3 regions of the Aminobacter sp. MET-1 genome follow, and region 1 is predicted to be linked to each of the others. Evidence: predicted binding sites of a transcription regulator. Region 1 holds the regulator's gene; each other region holds the start of a gene.
The links. The regulator LexA, encoded in region 1, represses DNA repair genes until DNA is damaged. The targets are predictions, from matches to a motif close to TGTTCNNNNTGTGTTCNG.

Region 2: recA (recombinase RecA) is a predicted target of LexA. The motif match lies at 1,473-1,490, and genes of this name have one in related genera.
Region 3: parE (DNA topoisomerase IV subunit B) is a predicted target of LexA. The motif match lies at 1,011-1,028, and genes of this name have one in related genera.

The regions. Positions count from the first base shown of each region.
Region 1 is NZ_JAMSHL010000005.1:331,088-334,367, forward strand. Features, by position in the region: gene NDO48_RS10290 (ComEC/Rec2 family competence protein) at 1-1,341, shown strand, start outside; gene lexA (transcriptional repressor LexA) at 1,516-2,232, opposite strand; gene glp (gephyrin-like molybdotransferase Glp) at 2,340-3,280, opposite strand, start outside.
Region 2 is NZ_JAMSHL010000002.1:123,220-126,499, reverse strand. Features, by position in the region: gene recA (recombinase RecA) at 260-1,348, opposite strand; gene NDO48_RS03170 (carbohydrate kinase family protein) at 1,631-2,569, shown strand; gene NDO48_RS03165 (pseudouridine-5'-phosphate glycosidase) at 2,590-3,280, shown strand, end outside.
Region 3 is NZ_JAMSHL010000002.1:392,957-396,236, reverse strand. Features, by position in the region: gene NDO48_RS04585 (sensor domain-containing diguanylate cyclase) at 1-837, opposite strand, end outside; gene parE (DNA topoisomerase IV subunit B) at 1,096-3,156, shown strand; gene NDO48_RS04575 (DUF2336 domain-containing protein) at 3,178-3,280, opposite strand, start outside.

The sequences.
Region 1 (3,280 bases):
ATGCTGGCCGTGATGTTGACTGCGGTGCTGTTTGATCGTGCTGCGCTGACGATGCGCAATCTCGCCATTTCCGCCATCATCGTCATTCTGGTGTCGCCGCATGAGGTGGTCGGTCCGAGCTTCCAGATGTCGTTTGCCGCCACCGCAGCACTCGTCGGGGCCTATGGCTGGTGGTCCGAGCGCCGTGAGGAGCAGGCACAGCCTGTTGGCGAGATGACATTGTGGTCGCGTGCCTGGCACTGGGGGCGCAACGCCACAGTCGGCCTTGTCGCTACCTCCATCATCGCCGGTGTCGCCACGGCAGTGTTCGGCGCCTGGCATTTCCAGCGTGTGTCGCCGCTCAGCCTCGTCGCCAATCTGGCGGTCATGCCTGTCGTATCGGTGCTGGTGATGCCGTTCGCGGTGTTCGCCAGCCTAGCCATGCCCTTCGGACTGGATGGGCCGTTCCTCGATGTCATGGGCGCCGGTTTGCGCGTCATGATCGCCATGGCCGAATGGATTTCCGACCGCTCGCCGCTGGACGCCGTCGGGCTGGTATCGACCTGGTCGGTCGTGCTGGTGACAATAGCCCTTGTCGTCGCTGCGACGGCGACGACCTGGCTGCGCCTTGCCGCAGTGCCATTCGTCGTGGCCGGCGTGCTCGTCATCGGCGTCGCGCCGTCGCCGGATGTGCTCGTGGCCGAAGATGGACGCCTCGTCGGCGTCGCCACCGACGATGGCAAGCTCGCGGTCAACAGGCCAAGGCCAAACCAGTTCACGTCAGACAACTGGATGCGGGCGTTGGCGGTGGAAGAGCTTAGCAAGCCGTCGCAGGATGCAGAGAAGACCAGAGGGACCGCAGCTCCGGCTGCCGATGGCCCACGCTTTGGGGCCGCGCCGCAGAGCCTTCCTGCGAATGGTCGGGCCAAAGGCCTTGCGCCAGCTGAGGACGCCGTCAAAACCGTCGCCGGCGCAAGTGCCTTCCACTGCTCCGCGGGTTTGTGCACGCTTCGACATCAATCCGGCGCGACGGTTGTCCACGCGTCCAATGCTGCTGCGGCGTGGCAAGTCTGCCGAACGGCTGCACTCGTCGTCATCGACGATGCGACTGCTGGAGATGTCTGTGGCGGGCAGGTCGCAACCGTAGTGACCAAGCGCGATCTGGCGCGTCTGGGCAGCGCCGCGGTCTATCTGACGCCAGTCGTGGCGGGCGGCGCGTCGGTGCTATCGGTCGAATATGCCATCACCGAGCCCTACCGGCCATGGCATGCGCACCGCCAATTTTCCCGCGAGGCGAGGGGACTTGCACCCAATCGCCAAGAGGCGGTGAGAAAACAGCCAGACAACGCGACGACCGAATAGCCCACCGCAGGCAAGCGTGCCATATGCGGCAAGCTCGAAACTGCGGTCTATACGGCCTCGAAGCATCTCAAGACTACCATCGCCATTTCCGCTCTCCTCGGATTGCGGCCACGCTCAATGTCTTTGCTCTTACACAACTTGAGACGGAAAACGCTTCGTCTTCTGGGAGTTGCCCTAGTAGCGGCGGATCAGCCCGACGAGCTTGCCCTGCACCTTGACCCTGTCTGGCCCGAAGATGCGGGTCTCATAGGCGGGATTGGCTGCCTCCAGAGCGATCGAGGCGCCCTTGCGGCGGAAACGTTTCAGCGTCGCCTCCTCGTCGTCGACGAGGGCCACGACGATCTCGCCGGGGCTCGCGGTACTGGCATTCCGGATGATGACAGTGTCGCCGTCGAAAATGCCGGCCTCGATCATCGAGTCGCCTTTGACCTCAAGCGCATAGTGCTCGCCGCCCATGATCATGTCTGGCGGCACCGAAATGGTGTGTGTCCGGTGCTGGATCGCGTCGATCGGCACACCCGCAGCGATCCGTCCCATGACTGGAATGGCAATGGCGGACACGGCATCGTCGTCGTTGCTTGCAGCGGCCGGGCGCGACGGCTCGGGCTTGCGGCCAAGCGACCCTTCGATGACGCTTGGCGAGAACTTCCTGGCAGCGTTGAGACCGGGCGCAATCGAGTCGGGCAGGCGCAGCACTTCGAGCGCTCGTGCCCTGTTGGGCAGGCGGCGGATGAAGCCGCGTTCCTCGAGTGCGGTGATCAGGCGATGGATGCCGGACTTGGAGGCGAGGTCGAGCGCTTCCTTCATTTCATCGAAGGATGGAGGGATGCCCGCCTCCTTCAACCGCTCATGGATGAACAGCAGAAGCTCATGTTGTTTGCGCGTCAGCATCGCCGCCCCCAAGGAATCGCGAGAAAAACAAACCCGGAACAAACACTATCTGTTCCAGTTGTGTTCCGCAACTGTTTAAATTTCGTGAAGGTTATCGGCGGGATTGTTCAGCGCAGCATCAGCACGCGGCAGGCACTGCCGGATTCGGCCGGTTCCGCAAAGGGGCCGCGGATAACAGCGCAATTGGCGTCGGCCAGCGTCCGGAGCATGGACGAATCCTGCACCGTAAACGGCGTGACGACGAGCCCATCAAGGGTCTGGCGTGCGACAGCGCGGACAAAATCCTGACGCAGATCGTTGGCCGGCATCGGCGTATCGAGCACACCGTCCCTGATGTCGGCGACGTGAGAGCGTCCGCCCAATTTTGCCAGCAGCGGCTTCAGGAAGATGTGCGAGCAGATGAGGCTCGCGACCGGATTGCCGGGCAGGCCGACGCAGCGCGTCGCGCCGAGGCGACCAAACATCAGCGGTTTGCCGGGGCGCATGGCGATCTTCCAGAACGAAAGATCCATGCCGAGGCCGGTTAACACGCGATGCACTAGGTCGTGGTCGCCGACGGACGCACCGCCCAGTGTGACGATGACATCGGCCTTGGCGTCGAGTGCTTTCTGGACCAACCCCGAGATGGCGTCCGTGCTGTCGGCGGCTATGCCGAGGTCGAGCACACGAGCGCCGATCGAGCGGGCAATTGCAGCGACGCCATAGGCGTTGGACGAGATGATCTGGTCGGGGCCGGGCGTGCTACCCGGCAGCAGAAGCTCGTCGCCGGTGGCGATGATCGCGACCAGTGGTGCGCGCACCACCTGGACGTCGGGGTGATTGGCGGAGGCGATCAGCGAGAGGGCTGCCGGATCGAGCAGGCGGCCGGCGTCGAGGATGAGGTCGCCTTCGCTGAAATCGAGGCCGCTGAGGCGAATGTTGCGGCCGGGATCTGTCGGTTCCAGCACTTCGACCGCACCATTGCCGAGATCACGCGCGTTTTCCTGGATCACCACGGTGTCCGCCCCCGCGGGAACCGGCGCTCCGGTGAAGATGCGCACTGCCTGTC
Region 2 (3,280 bases), on a different contig from region 1:
TTGTCGCCTTTGGTCGCCGAGCAGAACAGATGTCCGCCTTTTGCCGGCGGGATTTCGAACTGGCCTTTTAGCTGCCCACCTTGACCCTGTCCAGAAACCCCGCCGCCGCAAAGGCGCTGATATCCGCCAAGATTACAGGCCAAAGCGGCCGTCGCTGCCACAAACGAAAACCGCCGGCGCTAAGGCCGGCGGTTTCGAACAAGAGCTGAACGTTTAGCTGCGCCGAGCGACAGAACCGCCAACCGGACACAGGGCCAAATCACATGGCGCTGGCTTCATCCTCGCCATCATCCTCACGCGAGCCGTTCTCAAGGAACTTTTCGGCGATCAGCCCGGCATTCTGCCTGAGTACCGTCTCGATCTCGCGCGCAGCTTCGGGATTGTTGCGCAGGAACAGCTTGGCGTTCTCGCGCCCCTGGCCCAGACGCTGGGAATTGTAGGAGAACCAGGCACCTGACTTCTCGACCACACCAGCCTTCACGCCGAGGTCGACGAGCTCGCCGGTCTTGGAGACGCCTTCGCCATACATGATGTCGAACTCGACCTGCTTGAAGGGTGGGGCCAGCTTGTTCTTGACCACCTTGACGCGGGTCTGGTTGCCGACGACCTCGTCGCGGTCCTTGACCGAGCCGATGCGGCGAATATCCAGGCGGACCGAGGCGTAGAACTTGAGCGCGTTGCCGCCCGTCGTCGTCTCAGGCGAACCATACATGACGCCGATCTTCATGCGGATCTGGTTGATGAAGATGACCATGGTGTTGGAACGCGAGATCGAGGCGGTCAGCTTGCGCAGCGCCTGGCTCATCAGGCGGGCCTGGAGGCCCGGCAGCGACTCACCCATCTCGCCTTCGATTTCAGCGCGCGGGGTAAGTGCGGCGACGGAGTCGACGACCAGCACGTCGATGGCGCCCGAGCGCACCAGCGTGTCGCAGATTTCGAGTGCCTGTTCGCCGGTGTCGGGCTGCGAGATCAGCAGGTTTTCGAGATCGACCCCAAGCTTGCGGGCATAGACTGGATCGAGCGCATGTTCGGCGTCGACGAAGGCGCAGATGCCACCTTTCTTCTGGGCCTCGGCGATCGTGTGCAAGGCAAGCGTCGTCTTACCCGAGCTTTCCGGCCCATAGATCTCGATGATACGTCCGCGCGGCAGGCCGCCGACGCCAAGCGCGATGTCGAGGCCGAGCGAGCCGGTGGAGACCGTGCCGATCTCGACAACCTGCTCATTGGCACCCAGGCGCATGATCGAGCCCTTGCCGAAGGCGCGTTCGATCTGCGACAGCGCCGCGTCCAGAGCCTTAGATTTGTCCACCGAATTATCCTCTACGAGCCGCAATGAATTCTGAGCCATGATACATCACCCCGTGGTCGTCAATGAAGGCCGGCAGATCCGGTACCGATATAAATTTGTATCTGTTTTGTTCTTATTTGGCAAGAGCACCCAACCGATTGAAACAAAACGCAATTCAGCCTGGTGTTCTTTTTTCGTTTCACACACATGCGTGATCCGATGTCGCATGCGAGCGAAGCGACAAACTCCAGCAAATGGCCGCGAAGGCGATTCGCCGTGGTTGCTGCCAACCTCCCGGCGCACTAAGTTCGCCGCTTCGAAATCCGGCCGGACATATCATTGATGACATCACCCAGGATCCTCGCCATCGGCGGCGCGCATGTCGACCGCAGGGGACGCATGACGGCGCCCTTCGTGCCGGGCGCCTCGATCCCCGGCGCGATGAGCGAAGAGGTCGGCGGCGGCGCCTTCAACGCGCTGCGCGGTGCAGTTCGTCGGGGCGCGCGCGGTGCGCTGATGTCAGTGCGCGGCGGCGACGCTGCAGGCGAAGCAGTGGCCTCCGAGATCGCAGCGAACGGCATCGAGGACCTGTCGGTTGTGTTCCTGGACAGGGCGACGCCGAGCTACACGGCGCTGCTCGACCGCGACGGCGACGTGGTGGCGGCATTGGCTGACATGGGGCTCTATGAACTCGCCTTCGCCAAGCAGATGCGGCGCGCCAAGGCACGCGAGGCGATAACAGCGGCAGACGCAGTTCTGTGCGACGCCAACCTGCCCGAAGCGGCACTGACCAAGCTTGGAGAGATTGCCGACAGGCCGCTGTTTGCGATTGCCATTTCGCCGGCCAAGGCGGTGCGGTTGGTGCCGATCCTCGGCAAGCTCTCCTGCCTCTACATGAACCGGCGCGAGGCGGGGGTGCTGGCAGGCACCACCACCGATTCCTCGCCGGCCGAATTCATGCGTGGACTGCGGGCCGCCGGGCTCAAGCGCGGCGTCGTCACGGCCGGTGGCAGCGGAGTCTTCGCCTATGACACGTCAGGGTTGATCGAGGTTGCGCCCCCCGCCCCGCGCCGGATTGTCGACGTGACAGGTGCGGGCGACGCGCTGGCAGGCGCCACGACCGCAGCGCTGATGCGCGGGCTTACGCTGGAGCGCGCGCTGCGCGAAGGCATTGCAGCCGCCGTGCTCGCCATCGAGACCGCTTCCGCAGTACCGGAACTCGACCAACAGGCCTTCGCAGAGATGCTGGCCCTTGTGCCGCAAGCCAAGGAAATGGCATGAGGCCGCCCATGGAGATCAAGATGACACCCGAAACCGCCCGCCCCTTCATCGACGTCCACGCGCCTGTTGCCGCTGCCCTTGCCGCCGGCAAGCCCGTGGTCGCGCTCGAGAGCACCATCATCACCCACGGCATGCCCTATCCCGACAACTCGGCGATGGCGGCGAATGTCGAGAAGATCATCTCGGACGAAGGCGCGGTTCCCGCGACGATCGCCGTCATCAACGGCCGCATCAAGATCGGCCTGTCGGACGGCGAGCGCGAATCGCTTGCCATGACCGGCGGCGCGATGAAACTGTCGCGCGCCGACATCGCCTATGCGGTCGCCGAAGGTCGCACCGGCGGAACCACGGTGGCAGCGACGATGATCGCGGCCCATCTCACCGGCATCAAGGTGTTCGCGACAGGCGGCATCGGCGGCGTGCACAAGGGCGCAGAGAAGAGCTTCGACATCTCGGCCGACCTGGACGAGCTGGCGCGCACGCCCGTGATTGTGGTGTCTGCCGGCGCCAAGGCCATCCTCGACATCGAAAAGACGCTCGAAGTGCTGGAAACACGCGGTGTGCCTGTTGTCGCCTACGGCTCCGACATCGTGCCGGCATTCTGGTCGCGCAAGTCGCCTTTTGCCGCGCCGCTGCGCCTCGATGCGCCCGAGAAGATCGCACGCCTGCATGCGACACGCGCAGCACTGGGCCTCGACGGCGGCCTGCTGG
Region 3 (3,280 bases), on a different contig from region 1:
GACGACATCGGCGAAACGCTGCAAAACCCGGTCGCCCACGGCATGGCCGAAAACATCATTGGTGCGCTTGAAGTGGTCGAGGTCGACCATGGCCAGCGCCATGTGCTGCCCAAAGCTGGTGTCACCATGCAGCGAATTGAGTGCCCGGCGGTTCATCAACCCCGTCAGCGGATCGGTTAGCGTTTCCTCGGTCAGCCTGCTCTGGGTGCGCAGATGATGGAAAGAGATCGTGAGTGCCCCAAGGGCCGTCATGCAGGCGACGACGACGACAGTGTTCACGTCCTCGGCCCAGTTATGAGGCACGCTGCCAAGTGTCCATTGCTTCTGCTGGATGATGACGAAGGCACACAGTGCGAAGGATATGGCGCTGCTGCCGGTGAGCAGCGACACCGGCGCGAGCACGCGGCGGTCGACATCCTTGCAGGTCCAGAATGCGGTCGCCGTCATGATCAGGATACCAGTGACCGCCGAATAGGCGATGATAAAGCCGATGCCATCAAGGCCGAACGCTGTCGCCACGACCGTCAGCGCGATGATCGCAGCGATCGGCAGCGCCGCGGGTTTCGACCAGCCGCGCTCGATGTATTGGTCGGCGGCAGCGAAGACGACAAAGAAGCCGGCGACGAGCAACGCCAGCATTGCCGGCCCGAGCCAGGGTGAGGCATCGCGTCCGTAAAGCCAAAAGGCGATGACATGGGTGACGAGAAGTAGTATTCCGACCGCCATCGTGAGAACGAAACGGGACTGACGCGCCGTCAGCCAGATCGCGACGAGCGTTCCGCTCAGACACGCACCGGACAGGGCCGTGGCGAGCAACAAGGAACCGAAGTCAAGCACGGGGGCGCGGCCTTCCTGATGTCCGAATGTTCGGGCAGCAGTTATTGGGCAATACAGGTTAGCCGCAACCTTACAAACCCGCTTCCGTCGCCGCCCAACCGCGGCGATTTCGGATAGCGTTTACGAATGGTTGCACCCTCACGGCCAATTCGGGCATATCGAACGGGCCGGGGACGAACAGATCAGGAACTATTGCCAGACCGTCAAAACTGGCAAACTCGACCAAGTGATTCGCAGCTCGGAAAAATCGTATTGAGCATGGACGACAACAGCGACCTTTTCGGCAATCTCGGCAATCAGCCCGCACGTCCCGTGTCCCGTCCGGCCGACCCGCTGGTCGCAGCCGCTGCGGCGGCAAAGCGCCCTGCTCCGGTCAAGGATGCCAGCGACAGCTACAGCGCGGCCGACATCGAGGTTCTCGAAGGGCTGGAGCCGGTGCGTCGCCGTCCGGGCATGTATATCGGCGGCACCGACGAAAAGGCGCTGCACCATCTTTTCGCTGAGGTCATCGACAACTCGATGGACGAGGCCGTGGCCGGCCACGCGACCTTCATTGAGGTCGAGCTCGACGCCGAGGGCTTTCTCACGGTCACCGACAACGGCCGCGGCATCCCCGTCGATCCGCATCCGAAGTTCAAGGACAAGTCGGCGCTCGAGGTCATCATGACCACGCTGCATGCCGGCGGCAAGTTCGATTCCAAGGTCTACGAAACCTCGGGCGGTCTGCACGGCGTCGGCGTCTCCGTGGTCAACGCGCTGTCCGACCAACTCGAAGTCGAGGTGGCGCGCAACCGCAAACTGTTCCGTCAGCGTTTTTCGCGCGGCGTCCCGCAGGGCGGATTGGAAAGTCTCGGCGACGTCCAAAACAGGCGCGGCACCAAAGTACGCTTCCACCCCGATCCCGACATTTTCGGCAAGGGTGCGCATTTCGAGCCGGCCCGCATCTGCAAGATGGCCCGCTCCAAGGCCTATCTGTTCGGTGGCGTCGAAATCCGCTGGAGCTGCGATCCGGCACTCATCAAGGAAAAGGACGAAACGCCGACCAAAGCGGTGTTCCATTTCCCCGGTGGCCTCGGCGACTATCTCAAGGCTTCTCTCGGCAACGAGATGCAGGTCACGCGCGAGATCTTCGCGGGCAAGAGCGACAAGCAGAGCGGCCACGGTTCGGTCGAATGGGCCGTCACCTGGTTTGGCGGCGACGGTTTCGTCAATTCCTACTGCAACACCATCCCGACCGGCGACGGCGGCACCCATGAGATGGGCTTCCGCAACGTGCTGACGCGCGGCCTGCGCGCCTATGCCGACCTCGTTGGCAACAAGCGCGCCTCGATCGTCACCAGTGAAGACGTGATGATCTCGGCGGCCGGCATGCTGTCGGTGTTCATCCGCGAGCCTGAGTTCGTCGGCCAGACCAAGGACAAGCTGGCGACAGTCGAGGCCATGCGCATCGTCGAGACAGCGCTCCGCGATCCGTTCGACCACTGGCTTGCCGACAATCCCCAGGAAGCCTCGAAGCTGCTCGACTGGGTGATCGCGCGCGCCGACGAGCGCGTGCGCCGCCGCCAGGAAAAGGAAGTGTCGCGCAAGAGCGCCGTGCGCAAGCTGCGCCTGCCCGGCAAGCTGGCCGACTGTACACAGAACGCGGCAGCGGGCGCAGAGCTGTTCATCGTCGAGGGTGACTCGGCAGGCGGATCGGCCAAGCAGGCGCGCGACCGCTCGATGCAGGCGATCCTGCCGCTGCGTGGCAAGATCCTCAACGTCGCCAGCGCCGGCAACGACAAGCTGGCGTCCAACCAGCTGATCGGCGACCTGATCCAGGCGCTCGGCTGCGGCACGCGCTCGAAGTACCGCGAAGAAGACCTGCGCTACGACCGCGTCATCATCATGACCGACGCCGATGTTGACGGCGCCCACATCGCCTCGCTGCTGATCACCTTCTTCTATCAGGAGATGCCCGAGCTGGTCCGTGGCGGACACCTCTATATGGCGGTGCCGCCGCTCTATTCGATCCGCCAGGGCGGCAAGGTGGCTTACGCCCGCGACGACGCCCATAAGGACGAATTGCTGAAGACCGAATTCACCGGGCGCGGCAAGGTCGAGATCGGCCGTTTCAAGGGCCTTGGCGAGATGATGGCCTCGCAGCTCAAGGAAACGACGATGGACCCGAAGAAGCGCACGCTGCTGCAGGTCGAGGTCAATGAAAGCGAAGACGACACCAAGAATGCCGTCGATGCACTGATGGGCACCAAGCCGGAATTGCGCTTCCGCTTCATCCAGGAACGCGCCGAGTTTGCAGCTGCGGACGCTCTCGATATCTGATCGAGGGCGAACCGTCCGTCGTCAGGCGGCCGCTATCGCCAAGGCGTGACCCCTGGCGTTTTCGCGCAGGGCGTCGAGATGGATCGACTTGACCAGGCTGGCCAGTTCGCCTTCCGCGCCCTGG